DNA from 2 places in the Mycolicibacterium rhodesiae NBB3 genome. Region 1 is predicted to be linked to the other one. Evidence: predicted binding sites of a transcription regulator. Region 1 holds the regulator's gene; the other holds the start of a gene.

The links. The regulator LexA, encoded in region 1, represses DNA repair genes until DNA is damaged. The targets are predictions, from matches to a motif close to CGAACANNTGTTCG.
Region 2: cofD (2-phospho-L-lactate transferase) is a predicted target of LexA. The motif match lies at 3,929-3,942, and genes of this name have one in related genera.

The regions. Positions count from the first base shown of each region.
Region 1 is NC_016604.1:5,662,582-5,670,357, forward strand. It holds gene MYCRHN_RS27225 (proteasome assembly chaperone family protein) at 1-182, shown strand, start outside; gene MYCRHN_RS27230 (alpha/beta fold hydrolase) at 215-1,237, shown strand; gene MYCRHN_RS27235 (PhzF family protein) at 1,276-1,962, shown strand; gene nrdR (transcriptional regulator NrdR) at 1,971-2,441, opposite strand; gene MYCRHN_RS27245 (LysM peptidoglycan-binding domain-containing protein) at 2,604-3,053, opposite strand; gene lexA (transcriptional repressor LexA) at 3,262-3,963, shown strand; gene MYCRHN_RS27255 (sunset domain-containing protein) at 3,960-6,026, opposite strand; partial or broken gene MYCRHN_RS31725 (molybdopterin-dependent oxidoreductase) at 6,370-7,659, shown strand; gene mbp1 (microaggregate-binding protein 1) at 7,761-7,776, shown strand, end outside.
Region 2 is NC_016604.1:435,768-443,543, forward strand. It holds gene MYCRHN_RS02045 (hypothetical protein) at 1-912, opposite strand, end outside; gene MYCRHN_RS02050 (phosphomannomutase/phosphoglucomutase) at 909-2,309, opposite strand; gene MYCRHN_RS02055 (DUF3499 domain-containing protein) at 2,395-2,814, opposite strand; gene MYCRHN_RS02060 (metallopeptidase family protein) at 2,946-3,368, shown strand; gene MYCRHN_RS33230 (WhiB family transcriptional regulator) at 3,438-3,854, opposite strand; gene cofD (2-phospho-L-lactate transferase) at 4,150-5,151, shown strand; gene MYCRHN_RS02075 (coenzyme F420-0:L-glutamate ligase) at 5,148-6,488, shown strand; gene MYCRHN_RS02080 (NUDIX hydrolase) at 6,485-7,027, shown strand; gene manB (mannose-1-phosphate guanylyltransferase ManB) at 7,076-7,776, opposite strand, start outside.

The DNA.
Region 1 (7,776 bases):
GCAGTGAGGTCGCGCAGGTGGTGACCGCGCTGGAGCACCAGTACGACGCCTTCGCCGCCGCCCAGGAGAACCGATCGTTGCTCGCCCACGACGAGAACCTGCCCAGCGGCGACGAGCTGGGTGCCGAGTTCGAACGGTTCCTCCGACAGCAGGACAGAGGCAGGGACGACGACGCCAAATAGCGCGCATCGGTGAGGACGGCTAAGTTGTCGCAATGGCCGCGCGAACGCCGAACCTGCGCCCCGTGCGGGAACTCACACCGGAGTTGGAGTTCCGCACCATCCACGGATACCGGCGCGCATACCAGCGGGCGGGTTCCGGACCGGCGATCCTGCTGATTCACGGCATCGGCGACAACTCCACCACATGGAGCACAGTCCAATCGAAGTTGGCGCAACGGTTTACCGTCATCGCCCCGGATCTGTTGGGACACGGCAAGTCTGACAAACCGCGCGCCGACTACTCGGTGGCCGCATACGCCAACGGTATGCGCGATCTGCTGAGCGTGCTCGACATCGATAAGGTCACCGTCGTCGGTCACTCACTGGGCGGTGGCGTAGCCATGCAATTCGCCTATCAATTCCCTCAATTGGTCGAACGGCTGATTCTGGTGGGCGCAGGCGGCGTGACCAAGGATGTCAACATCGCCCTGCGCGTCGCCTCGCTGCCGATGGGCAGTGAGGCACTGGCATTCCTGCGACTTCCGTTGGTGTTGCCTGCGATGCAGGTCGTCGGACGAGTGGCGGGAGCGATGTTCGGATCCACCGGGCTGGGCCGCGACATCCCCAACATGTTGCGAATTCTGGCGGATCTGCCGGAACCGACCGCATCGTCGGCGTTCGCACGCACCCTGCGTGCTGTCGTCGACTGGCGCGGCCAGGTGGTCACAATGCTCGATCGATGTTATTTGACGCAATCCGTTCCCGTGCAATTGATTTGGGGTAGCTCCGACGCGGTCATACCCGTCAGTCACGCTCGGATGGCGCACGCCGCCATGCCCGGCTCGCAGTTGGAGATCTTCGAAGGCTCCGGACACTTCCCGTTCCACGACGATCCCGACCGCTTCGTCGAGGTCCTCGAGCAGTTCATCTGCTCCACCGAACCCGCCGTTTACGACCAGGACTATCTGCGCGGTCTGCTGCGAACCGGCATCGAAGCGGGTGACATCTGTGGGCCGGCCGGAACGCGCGATGCGGTGCTCGACGCGATGGATCACGACGAACGCAGCGCCACCTGAGCACCCACCGGCACATCGTCGGTAAGTAGCATCGGGCCATGGCCATCGATGTGACCGTTCTCCGGGTTTTCACCGACCCGGAGGGCAACTATGGAAATCCGCTGGGCGTCGTCGACAACAGCACCGTCGATCCTGCGGACCGCCAGCGGATCGCCACCGAATTGGGTTACAGCGAAACGATATTCATCGATTTTCCGGAAGGTGGGGCGAGCACAGCCCACGCGCGGATCTTCACGCCTGCCGTCGAGCTGCCCTTTGCCGGACATCCGACTGTGGGCGCTTCGTGGTGGCTACGCGAGCAGGGGTATGCGATCAAGACGTTGCAGGTCCCCGCGGGCATCGTGCAGGTGATCTATGACGGTGACCTGACAGCAGTGAGCGCACGCGCGGAATGGGCCCCGGACTTCGCGATCTATGATCTCGGCTCCGTCGACGAACTGATGGCCGCGGATCCCGCCGACTACTCCGACGACGTCGAGCACTACTTGTGGACCTGGCTCGACCGATCCGCCGGCAAGATTCGGTCTCGGATGTTCGCAACTCACCTCGGCGTTCCGGAGGACGAGGCGACCGGTGCCGCCGCGGTACGCATCACCGACTACCTGAGCCGCGATCTGGACATCGTGCAGGGCAAGGGATCGATGATCTCGACCGAGTGGAGCCCCGAGGGCTGGGTGCGGGTGGCGGGCCGCGTGGTCAGCGACGGCACAAAGCACATCGACTGACGAGCAGTTCAGTTCGGTGCCGGCTCCGGCGACTTGCGATGCTCACGCAGCGCCTGGATTTCGCGCTCGAAATCCTCGGCCGAGCTGAATCCACGGTAGACGGAGGCGAACCGCAGGTATGCCACCTCGTCGAGGTCGCGGAGCGGCCCGAGGATGGCCAGCCCCACCTCGTTACTGGGCACTTCAGGTGAACCCGCCGCGCGCACCGCATCTTCCACCTGCTGGGCGAGCAGATTCAGCGCGTCGTCGTCGACCTGTCGCCCCTGGCAGGCGCGACGCACACCCTTGACGACCTTCTCCCGGCTGAACGGTTCGGTGACGCCGCTGCGTTTGACCACTGCGAGAACCGCGGTCTCGACCGTCGTGAAACGACGACCACACTCCGGACACGATCTGCGGCGCCGAATGGCTTGGCCTTCGTCGGTTTCCCGGGAGTCGACGACCCTGGAATCGGGATGGCGACAGAACGGACAGTGCATCACCGCTCCTTCGCCGAGCCAACAAATGACTACCTCAACCGCCTCTGAGCGTACCTGCGTGGCAGTCCGCCAGCCCAGATTCGTGCCCAATGCGGCGGGCCTCGTCATTGCCCGTGCGAATACGCTTGTGCGGTCGAGGTTTTCACCGGACACGACACACCGTCAGCTGATTGGCGCGATCAGCGTCTGGCCGGCGTGCACTGAGACGGAGTCGAGGTGGTTGAGTTCGCGGATCCGGTCGACGACCGGGCCCACCGGTGCGTCGGGGGCCACCCGCCCGGCCACCTGCTGCAGCGTCTCGCCGGTCTGCACCTGGACCACGGCCAACCGGTCGGGCACCGGCGCCGATTCCCCGACGACCCCGCCGAACTGTGCCACCAGGCCGAGCCACACCGTGATCCCGGCGGCGACCAGCGCCAGCAGGACCGTGGTGACCGGGGTGATCGGCTTGCGACGATGCGAGGCGCGCGATACCAGCACGCCCGAGTTGCGGTACCGCACCGGTGCACCGCCCGGCCGACGCGAAACAGGGCGCCGCCGGGCGCCGGCAGGCCGAATTCCGGGCCTGACCACTGGTATTGCCCGGTTCTCCCGGGTCTCGAGAATCGTCATCTTCCTGCCTTCCGGTTCGAGTCTTTCGCTCTTGTGTTCGAACATACTCGATCATCTGTTCGATTAATAGAACATGTGATCGAACTGTTGCCGAACGATATCGCGGCCCACCGACAAGTCCTGTCCGCCCGCATCCGCACGCCGGCAGCGCGCGACACGCCTCGAACACATGTTTGATTAATCGTCGGCCAAGGGCTACATTCGCGCCATGGATTCGGACAGCGGTACCCCGAACGGCACGGACAGCACGGGTGGGCGCGGTGGGCTCGATACTGGTCTGACGGAGCGTCAGCGCACCATTCTCGACGTGATCCGCGCCTCGGTGACCACCCGCGGCTATCCCCCGAGTATCAGAGAGATCGGCGACGCGGTCGGCCTGACATCGACGTCATCGGTGGCTCATCAGCTGCGCACCTTGGAGCGCAAGGGCTACCTGCGCCGCGACCCCAATCGTCCGCGTGCCGTGGACGTGCGCGGCGCCGACAGCCTCCCCTCGATCGTCGCCACCGATGTCGCCGGGTCCGATGCTCTGCCGGAGCCGACATTCGTACCGGTGCTGGGCCGCATCGCCGCCGGTGGACCGATCTTGGCCGAAGAGGCTGTCGAGGATGTCTTCCCGCTACCACGAGAACTGGTCGGCGAAGGTTCACTGTTCCTGCTGAAGGTGGTCGGCGACTCCATGGTCGACGCGGCGATCTGCGACGGCGACTGGGTGGTCGTGCGTCAGCAGAACGTCGCCGACAACGGTGACATCGTGGCCGCGATGATCGACGGCGAGGCGACGGTGAAGACGTTCAAGCGCACCCGCGGTCAGGTGTGGCTGATGCCCCACAACCCCGCATTCGACCCTATTCCCGGCAACGACGCAGCCGTGCTGGGCAAGGTTGTGACGGTCATCCGTAAGGTCTAGCGGACGTCGTCGTCGGCGACGAAACCGTTCACCCGTGCGAGTTCTTCACTCGCGAACCATATTTCGGCACTGGCGTCCTCGTACATCGTGCTGCCGGGCGCCCAGTACACGCCTGTCTTGGTGTTGGCCTTGACCGGATATCCGTCCGGCGCCTGGTTCGGGTCGTCGAGCGGCATCAGGAACGCTATCCGCGGCTCGGGCTCGTCGACCTCGATTCGCGCGTGCCGCCCGGTGTCGGTGAGCGGATCGCGGGCGATCACCGGGGGAACGGTGATGACGGCCGTCGGCGCGGTGTCCACCGCGTCGGAGTCCTCATCCTCGGCGGGTTCGACAGATTCGACGGGTTGGTCGGGTTCGTCAAAGGGTGCCGGCGGCTCCTCCTGGACGTCCGGCGGAGGGGCTCCCCACACGTCGTCGTCCGGTGCGTGAACCTCGTCGCTGCGCAGCCACTCCTCGACATGAGACCGATCGTCGTCATGCGGTGGTGCCTCTTCGCCGTGCGGCAGGTCGTGCCCGTGGGGCTCATCGACACCGTGGGGAGCTGACCCCAACCCCTCACTGGCGTAGCGGTCGCCGAACATCGCCGCGGCGTACTCGTCGTCGGTGGTCATTCGCTCAGGTGAGCCGCCAGTGCCGTAGGCGCTTTCAGACTCACCTCCGAACCTGTTGTCCGCCATCGGATAACCGTCCGGCGCGAAGGGGTCTTCACCCTTGCGCCGCCGCAGCAGTGTCGCCAGCAACACAGCGCCGACGAGGATCACCAACGGCACCAGTGCCAGCAGCCACCACCAGCTGAACTTGAACCAATTCTTACCGCCGGAATCGTCGGATGCCTGCGAGCCGTTGGGTGCCTCGGGCGACTTCTGCCCCGGGACCTCGAGGCCGGACAGTTCGGAAGCCAGATTCGCCGGTTCGGTCGTGAATTGGTTCTTCGACCGATCCCACGAGACGACACCGCCGCTGAATCTCTGCGTGACGACATCGCCGGCTTCGGTCTGATCGGCCATCGGCGCGCCCAGCGCGCCCTTCGCCCCTTCCAGCCGGTCCCACGCCGCCGCCATGGCGCCGCGCACGATCACCGCACCGTATTCGGGCGTCCAGAAGATGACCGGCTTGTCCTCAGCAGCAAAGCTGCTCATGCGGCTCTCGGTGGCGAGCCCGCCGTCGACCTCGCTGCTGATCGGGAAGCCGAGATCACCCTCGGGGCCACCCACGCTCTCGTACTTGGCCAGCACCTGGCCGGTCACGACGTTCGCGCCGGTCGCCGGCGTGTAGAAGATCGCGCCGCCGGCGAAGTTCTGCCGCAGGCCGTCCTTGCCGATGGGGGTCGCTTCGCCCTCGGCGGCGCCAAGGGGACCCAGCGCTCCCCCGGCGGCACGCCTGGCCGCGTTGATCGCCGCTTCGGGGTCGTCGGGAATCTTCAGGTCGCCGAGACGCGCCGCCAACTCCGGCGGCACCGTGGTGAAGGTCTTCTTCCGGAGGTCGTATGACAGTTCACCGCCCGTGAACTTCTGGCTGACGACACTGCCGCGGTAGACCTCATCCTCCGCAGGGACGCCGAGCTCTCCCGCCGAACCCCCGAGCGTGTCCCACGCGGCGTTGATCGGACCGCGGACCACTCGCGCGCCAGTCGCAGGGGTAAAGAAGATCACCGGCTTGTCCGTCGCGCTGAACGTGACATTGCGACTGTCCGGCGCGCGGCCTGGGCCCTCATCGATGGTCGGGAAGCCGAGATCGCTGTCGGCGGGTCCGCCCAGCGACTCGTACTTCTCGAGGATCGCGCCTTGCACGAAGTGCGCGCCGGTGGCCGGCGTAAAGAACATCTTGCCGCCAGCGAAGTTCTGACCGAAGCCCTCTCCGATCGGGTAGACGTCGCCGTTCCTGGGCCCCAGTGCCCCGCCGTCACCACCGCTGGCCTCCCACGCCGCCGTGATGGCACCGTTCGCGTCGGCCTCCGGCTGCGCCGCCGTAACCGGTGCCAGCAAAACAGTCGTCGACACCGCCAGCAAACCGATGACCACTCGAGGCATCACCATGCGGCGCCGACTCTTCTGCCTGCTCATTCACCCTCCCGCAGTCGGCCAAAATTCCATGAAACGTACCGCGCCCGTCAACTGTCCGTCAGATGACGGCAATAACCAAGGGACACACCAGACTCTCGAAGAGAAAATACCCCGACAAAGCGCAATAACCTGGGAACTTGCGCAGTGAAGCGCCGAATCGCGTTGCCGCGGCGCTGAACGCACGGTCCTAGAGTCAAAACCCGTGCCACCCATGCCGACCAGCCTCGCCCCACTGAGGTGCATTCACCGCGAGCGTCGAATCCGGCGAAATCGCCTCCGTCACCCCGCTTGAGGACGATGCCGACCCTTCCCCCTGCTCGCGAATCTGCCCGGCTCGATCCGTCACAGATCCCGCATTGCCACTGCGGCCGTCCGGCGCGGCTGGCTGCGTGACGGGCCTGGTGCCTCCACCATGCGCGCGCCGACGAATTCGTCGGCGTCTCATGGGAGGAACTCACCGACCTGCCGGCGGCTGAACTTCGCCGCGTTGCCGACACTCGCGGCAACGAGGCGATCTACGGCGGCTCATACGGGTGGGCCGGCGCGGGCAGATTTGACCATGCTCAGAGCCAGGTGCACCGCTTCTTGAATTTTCTTGGCGGCTACACATTTTCGCGACACTCCTACAGCTTGTGCGCGACGGGAGTGATCATGCCGCGGGTGGTTGGCACCCACGACGACCTGTTCAAGCGCTCGAAAGAATGGGAAGTCATCGTCGGACACACCGATCTGCTCGTGCGCTTCGGCGGTTTGGCCATGAAGAACACCGGCATCAATCATGCTGGGACCACCTCCCATCCGGCCCGCGCTGCACGCGGCGGATGGCGCACTGCCGCACCATCGTCACCGTCAGCTGGTCGTTGCAGCGAACACGACACGGTGAGCAGGCACCGTGGATGGGACTGACCCTGGCGGCCATGCTCGGCGAGATCGGCTTTCGCGGAGGGGGTTTCGGTCATGGCAACGGGTCGATGAACTAACCTGGGCTGCCGCCTCTGCGCTGCAGACTCCCCTCGCTTCCGCAAGGCCTCAACCCGGTGCAGACCTTCATCCCCGTCGCCGCGATCAGCGCCATACTTTTGAATCCGGGCAAAAAAGTTCGATTACAACGGACGCCGATTGACCTATCCCGACATCAAGTTGGTCTATTGGGCCGGCGGCAATCCCTTTCACCATCACCAGAACATCGCGCGGTTGCGCCGGGCGTTGGGTCGGGTCGACACGGTCGTCGTGCACGAGCCGTACTGGACGGCGATGACCAAGCACGCCGACATCGTCGTCCCGTCGACCACCGCGTATGAACGCGATGACTATTCGGCTTCGCTAAACGACCCTCTGTTCGTAGCGATGCCCGCCCTCGCCGAGCGGTTCACCGAGGGCCGCACCGTGCAGCAGTGGCTCGCGCATCTCTATGACAAGTGCTCTGCCGGAATGGAATTCGCGGTGCCGATGTTCGACGAGTTCTGGCGCCTTGGCCGGTTGCGTCTGCCGACCGAGCCCGGATTGACCTTGCTTGGTGGTTTTCGCCGATCCCGTCACACACCGGCTCGGCACTCCCAGCGGACGCATCGAGATCTTCTCCGACGAGAACGCCTTCTCCTACGACGACTGCGCCGGTCACCCGGCCTGGTACATCGACCACGGGTGACGCTTCGACGTGACGTATCCCACATTGGTTTGCCGCGATGTTCGAAGGGGAAATACCAGGTCACCAACGAAAGGGAGGAACCTCTAATGTCGGACGGAAACA
Region 2 (7,776 bases), 1.2 Mb from region 1:
CATGACGACGGGTCGCTCGGCGTCGGCGGTCAGTACGAAGGTCCGCACCCGGGTCGGGAGCGGGCCGTCGATCTGCTCATCGTGGAAGATCGACCGCTCTCGATCCTGTGCGTCGCTCATTCCGCTGCGCAACGCAGCCAGCGCATCGGCCAGACCGGCCGCGGCCACGGCGCGATGCGCGACCCGCAGCAAGACAGCCGCGACGTGGCGGGCCAACACGAGCGTCGCCGCGGTGTCGCCCGCGACGACGACCTCGCACCCCGACATCCGTTCAGCCAATGCCTTCGCGGGATTGGTGAACAGTTCACGAGCAGCGCTGTTGCGCAACGCTTCCGCGTCCAACTCGTCGGCGAGCGCCGATAGATCGACTCGCAGCCCTGGGTCCACCATGTGCAGTACTGCCAGACCGGCGGCCAGGTACCGGCAGAATCCGAACTCGTCGGGCACCCATACCCGCGGCGGCAACGCGACAGAGCGACCGGCGGTGGCGTCACGCAACGGTCCTTCGTATGGCGCGATCACGGCGATGCGAGCACCGCGTCGCACTCCGGTCGCGGCAGCGGATACCAGCGAAGGATCGCCCGGATCGTCCCCGGCCACGACGAGGACGTCCAGTGCGCCGATCCACGGCGGGACCTCGGGGGCGACGACGATCGGCGCGGCCAGCGAACCACCGAGCGTCGCCGCGAGCAACGAGCCTGCCGCTTCAGCGTTTCCGCGTCCGGCCACCCATATCACCGTGCGGGGTGGTGCGTCGCTTTGCAGCTGATCCAGGTCCCCCTCGCCGAGCGCCGCGGCCGTCGCCCGCACCTGTGCGCCGGCCATCGCAGCCGCGCGCAACGAGCCGTCGCGGTCTGCGGCGATCAGTCCTTCGACGTCGTCGAGGTCGACCATCGACTCGGTGGCGTTCACGTGTGCGCCTCAGAATTCGAGGAGGTCTGGTCTTTGACCGTTTGGGAGATCTGTCCGACGATCTCGTCGACTTCTTCGATCGTCCGTGCCTCGACGTTGAGCCGCAGTAGCGGTTCGGTGTTGGACATGCGCAGGTTGAACCACGACCCGTCGCCCAGATCGACGGTCACACCGTCGAGGTGGTCGATCGAGTGGATCCTCGCGCCGTATGACAACAACACCTTGTCGACACATGCCTCGGCGTCGGTGACGGTGAAGTTGACCTCGCCCGACGCTTCGTAGCGTTGATAGTCGGCCATCAGGTCGGACAACGGCCGGTTCTGTTCACCGAGCGCCGCCAAGACATGTAGCGCCGCCAGCATGCCGGAGTCAGCACCCCAGAAGTCGCGGAAGTAGTAGTGCGCCGAATGTTCTCCGCCGAAGATCGCGCCGGTGTCGGCCATCAGCCCCTTGATGAAGGAGTGTCCGACGCGTGACCGTACCGGGGTGCCCCCGCGCTCGGCGACGAGTTCCGGAACGGCGCGGGACGTGATCAGGTTGTGGATCACCGTCGCGCCGATCTCACGCCTCAGTTCCCGCGAGGCGACCAACGCCGTCACCGCTGAGGGCGAGACCGGCCGCCCCTTCTCGTCGACGACGAAGCATCGGTCGGCGTCGCCATCGAACGCCAGCCCGATGTCGGCTCCGGTCTCCAGCACGAACGCCTGGAGGTCGACGAGGTTGGCGGGATCGAGCGGATTCGCTTCGTGGTTGGGAAACGTGCCGTCGAGCTCGAAGAACAGCGGAGCGAGCGTGATCGACGGGATCGCGCCCAGCACAGCGGGAGTGGTGTGCCCACCCATCCCGTTGCCCGCGTCGACGGCCACCTTCATCGGCCGCATCTCGGCCAGGCTCACCAGAGACCGCAGGAACTCTCCGTAGTCGGCCAACACGTCGCGGTCGGACTTCGTGCCGCGGGGCCCGTCATGCGTGGGCACCCCGGCGATGACCTCATCGCTGATGACGGTGAGTCCGGTGTCCCTGCCGACGGGCTTGGCTTCGGCCCGGCACAACTTGATGCCGTTGTACGCGGCAGGATTGTGGCTCGCAGTGAACATCGCGCCGGGGCAGTCCAGCAGACCCGAGGCGAAGTACAACTGGTCGGTGGATGCCAGGCCGATGCGCACCACATCGAGACCCTGCGCGACGACGCCTTCGGCGAACGCCTCCGACAGCGCCGGTGAGCTGTCCCGCATGTCGTGACCGATGACCACCGTCGTGGCGTTCTCAGCCCGCATCAAGCGGGCGAACGCACCACCGATCTCACCGACGAACTGTTCGTCGAGTTCGTCGCCGACCAGACCCCGCACGTCGTACGCCTTGATGACACTGCGGACAGCCGCGGCGGGCCGGGACATAAAACTCCTTGAGACGTGGACTGCTGGCGCCAGCCTAGCCGTCGAACGGCTGCGGCACGGCCACTAGTACTCGCCTCGGTCCGCGCTATTCGGGCGGGTCTGGCAACACCCGCAGGTGGCCCCGCCGCCGTCCGTTGGTGTCGGACCTGCGGGCGGGTGGCGCCATCAACGCTCCGCCCGACATCCCGGTGACCGGATCGGAAAATCCCGCGGCCACTCCGTTGATGGGCGGCGCCACATCACGCCCTTCGCGTACGGCCTCGGCGAGGGCTACCAGATCGTCCTCGTCGGGGTGCGACGGCAGCGGACCGGCGTGGCGGACCAGCTCCCAGCCGCGCGGCGCGGTGATACGGCTGGCGTGCAGGACGCACAGGTCCCACGAATGCGGCTCGGACACCGTGGCCAGCGGGCCGACGACTGCCGTCGAGTCGGAGTACACGAAGGTCAGCGTCGCCACCGCGTAGTGGGGGCACCCGGGCCGGCAGCAGCGACGGGGAACGTTCACAGCGAGAGGCTATCGTGCGCAAACGATGCAAGCCGCCGGACACGCGCGGCATGTTCAGTGTCGATCTTGAACCGTTACGATCTGTGTTCGTGGCGGATGGACGCGGACACCGATCACGCCGCGGCCGCGAAATGCGCGGACCGCTTCTGCCGGCGACGGTGCCCGGCTGGCGCAGCCGAGCCGAACTGTTCGACATGGCCGTCCTGGAGGCCTACGAACCGATCGAACGCCGGTGGCAGGACAGAGTCTCCACGCTGGATATCGCCGTCGACGAAATTCCCCGTATCTCGCCGAAGGACCCCGAGAGCGTGCAATGGCCGCCTGAGGTGATCGCCGACGGCCCGATCGCACTGGCCCGGCTGATCCCAGCGGGTGTTGATGTCAGAGGTAACGCCACGAGGGCGCGAATTGTGTTGTTCCGCAAGCCGATCGAACGACGGGTGAAGGACACCGTCGAACTCTCGGACCTGCTGCATGAAGTCTTGGTGGCCCAGGTGGCCACCTATTTGGGCGTCGAGCCCTCCGTCATCGATCCGACGATCGAAGACGAGTAGGGCGCGCCTAGATTGCGATGTGGGGGCACCTCCCGCCCGAAGGGCAGGGGGACGCTTGCGCGAAGAGCGTTAGATGACGCCGCGCTTGAGGCGACGGCGCTCACGCTCGGAGAGCCCGCCCCAGATGCCGAAGCGCTCGTCATGCGCCAGCGCGTAGTCAAGGCACGCGTCGCGCACCTCGCAACCCTGGCAGATGCGCTTGGCTTCGCGGGTCGAGCCGCCCTTCTCGGGGAAGAACGCCTCGGGGTCGGTTTGGGCGCACAGCGCCTTCTCCTGCCAGAGGTCGTCTTCCGGCGTAAGCATTGCCGGGATTGCCGGCAATGGCGGCGCCACATCAATCGGGGCGGGCACCAGACTCAACTGGGGACGCCGTGGCGTCTCGAACGGTGCCGGTCCGGTATTGGTGTGCGGCGCGCTGTCAACTGAGCCAAGCAGCCGATCGTCAAAACGGACCACGTGATCGAAATCGCTGTACTCAAAAGACATTTTCCGCCTCCTCACCTGGTGTCGTAGATCCGTAAAAAAGAGCCCCACTTTTATTCTGTGCGGCCATCTCAATTCGAACATATGATCGAATCTCGGTCTGCGACACCGAAACCGGCCGGCCAACCGCGAAATGACACTGGTGTGATTACACACGCGTTGGCTGTCGGGGTCAAGCGTTGGAACAGAAATTCATACCATTCCGTGACCCGATTTCGGCGCGTCGAAATATCGGCGTGTCTGTCACACCCACGGCCACATGCTCTCGCCGGCGCCCGACGGCCTAATGTCGGTCACTGTGAAGGTCACCGTTCTGGTCGGCGGCGTCGGCGGCGCACGCTTTCTCCTCGGCGTTCAGCACCTGTTGGGCCTGGGCCAGTTCGGCGATGCCGGCACCTCTTCGACGCATGAGTTGACCGCAGTGGTCAACGTCGGCGACGACGCCTGGATGTTCGGTGTGCGGATATGTCCGGACCTCGACACCTGTATGTACACGTTGGGCGGTGGTATCGACCCCGAGCGCGGCTGGGGCCATCGTGGTGAAACCTGGCACGCCAAGGAGGAACTCGCCGCGTACGGGGTGCAGCCGGACTGGTTCGGCCTCGGCGATCGCGACCTCGCTACCCACCTTGTACGCAGTCAGATGCTGCGGGCCGGATATCCGTTGTCACAAGTGACCGAAGCGTTATGCGCCCGATGGTCACCGGGTGCGCGGCTCTTGCCCGCCAGCGACGATCGCAGCGAAACCCATGTCGTCGTCACCGATCCCGAGGACGGCGAATCGCGTGCGATCCACTTCCAGGAGTGGTGGGTGCGCTATCGCGCCCAGATACCCACGCACAGCTTCGCGTTCGTCGGCGCCGATACGGCATCAGCCGGTCCAGGCGTCGTCGAGTCCATCGAGACGGCGGACGTCGTCCTGCTGGCTCCGTCCAACCCGGTCGTGAGTATCGGATCGATCTTGAACATCCCCGGCATCCGGGGTGCGCTGCGCACGACGACGGCACGGGTCATCGGCTACTCCCCCATCATCGGCGGTAAGCCGTTGCGCGGCATGGCCGACGAATGCTTGTCGGTCATCGGCGTGGCCAGTACCTCCGAAGCGGTCGGCAACCACTACGGGGCCCGCAGCGGTACCGGCATCCTCGATGGCTGGCTCATCCACGAGGGTGATCACGCCGAGATCGACGGTGTGGAGGTGCGTGCGGTGCCACTGCTGATGACGGAACCGGCGACGACGGCCGACATGGTGCGCGCAGGCCTCGATCTGGCCGGGTTGAAGCTGGACCCACGCCCATGACAGAACATGGATCTGCCGGCGCCGTCGAAATACTGCCGGTTCCAGGACTTCCCGAGTTCCGGCCCGGCGACGATCTCGCTGCCGCCATCGCTACGGCCGCACCCCGGCTACAAGACGGCGACATCCTGGTGATCACCAGCAAGGTGATCTCCAAGTGTGAGGGCCGCATCGTCGACGCGCCTACCGACCCCGAAGAGCGAGACATTCTGCGGCGCGAGCTGATCGACGCAGAGGCGGTGCGGGTGCTCGCACGCAAGGGCAAGACGCTGATCACCGAGAACGCCATCGGGCTGGTGCAGGCGGCGGCGGGGGTGGACGGCTCCAATGTCGACTCGGCAGAACTCGCGCTACTGCCCACCGACCCGGACGGCAGCGCCGCGACCCTGCGGGAGAGGCTGCGCGAACACCTCGGCGTCACGGTCGGGGTCGTGGTGACCGACACGATGGGACGGGCGTGGCGCAACGGACAGACCGACGTCGCGATCGGCGCAGCGGGACTGACGGTGCTGCACGGCTACGAAGGATCCCAGGATCGGCACGGGAATGAGTTGATTGTCACCGAGATCGCCGTCGCCGACGAGATCGCTGCCGCGGCCGATCTCGTCAAGGGCAAGCTGACGGACATACCTGTCGCGGTGGTGCGGGGACTGTCCCTGCAGGACAACGGCTCCGGCGCGCGTGATCTCGTGCGGACCGGCGAGGACGATCTGTTCTGGCTGGGCACCGAGGAGGCGATTGCGCTCGGGCGCAGCCAGGCCCAGCTGCTGCGGCGGTCGGTGCGCGCTTTCAGTGGCGAGCAAGTGGCCCCCGATCTGATCGAGGCCGCCGTCGCCGAAGCACTTACCGCACCGGCGCCGCATCACACCCGACCGGTGCGGTTCGTGTGGATGCAGGATCCTGCCCGTCGACTGGCCTTGCTCGACCGGATGAAGGCAAAGTGGCGGACGGACCTGGCGGGCGATGGGCGAACCGCCGATGCCGTCGAACACCGCGTCAAACGTGGCCAGATCCTTTACGACGCACCCGAACTCGTGATCCCGTTCATGGTGCCCGATGGTGCGCACAGCTACCCCGACACCGAACGCACCGCCGCGGAGCACACGATGTTCACCGTCGCCGTCGGTGCCGCGGTGCAGGCTCTGTTGGTGGCGCTGGCGGTACGTGGAGTGGGCAGCTGCTGGATCGGCTCCACCATCTTCGCCGCCGATCTGGTGCGCGACGAACTCGGCCTGCCCGCCGACTGGGAGCCGTTGGGCGCCATCGCGATCGGCTATCCCGAAGCGGGTTCTGGACCGCGCGACCCGGTACCGACCGATGACCTACTGGTGCGCAAGTGACCCTGCACGCGTCGGCGGTGCACGTGCTGACCGACTGGGAGGCGCCCGATCCCGCCCAGGACTCCCTGCGTCATGCCGTCCTGGCGTTTCTGGCCGCACGACCCGACGGATGCCTGCGCACCTGCGTGCCCGGTCACGTGACAGGTTCGGCTCTCGTCGTCGACGCCGAAGGGACTCACGCGTTGCTCACCCTGCACCCGCGGTTCGGTCGGTGGCTGCAACTCGGCGGGCATTGTGAGGAGTCCGACGCCGACATCGTCGCCGCCGCACTGCGGGAGGCCACCGAGGAGTCGGGCGTCGACGGACTGGAGATCGATCCATCGATGGCCGCGCTGCACGTTCATCCGGTGACGTGTTCCCTCGGGGTGCCCACCCGCCATCTCGACATGCAATTCATCGTGCGTGCCCCCGCGGGTGCTGAGATCGCCCGCAGCGATGAGTCGTTGGACCTTCGGTGGTGGCCGTTGGACGGGCTTCCGGAGGACACCGACTTCGGGCTGACGCAGCTGGCGGCCGCCGCCTCGCAACGCAATCTGTGATTTCGGTGCGCCGGCGATCGGTGAGCGATCGTATGCGCGCCGAAGTCGCTAGATATCGGTGGAGTAGCGGATTCCGCCGTCGGGAATCGTGACTCCGGGCCATACCCGCGCACCACGTAGCAGCTCACAGCGCGCACCGATGTCGGCGCCGTCACCGATCACGCCGTCTCGAATCAGCGCACGGGGTCCGATGCGGGCGCCGAATCCGATGATCGAGCGCTCGATCACGGCGCCCGCCCCGACCTTGGCGCCGTCGAAGATCACGGCCCCGTCCAGCCGTGCGCCACCGGCGATTTCGGCGCCGCGGCCGACCACCGTGCCGCCGATCAACAATGCGCCCGGCGCGACACTGGCGCCGTCGTGGACGAGCTCCTCACCGCGTTGGCCGCGCAACGCCGGTGACGGCGCGATACCGCGGACCAGGTCGGCGGAACCGCGCACGAAATCCTCGGGTGTGCCCATGTCGCGCCAATAGGTGGAGTCGACGTAGCCGCACACGCGCATCCCGTCGGCGAGCAGGGCCGGAAACACTTCGCGCTCGACGGAGACCGCGCGTCCCTTCGGAATGCGGTCGATGATCTCGCGTTTGAACACATAGCACCCGGCATTGATCTGGTCGGTGGGCGGATCCTGCGTCTTCTCCAGAAAAGCGGTGACCACACCGTCGGCATCGGTTGGGACGCACCCGAACGCGCGAGGGTCTCCAACGCGCACCAGGTGCAGGGTCACGTCGGCGTTCTTGTTCTCGT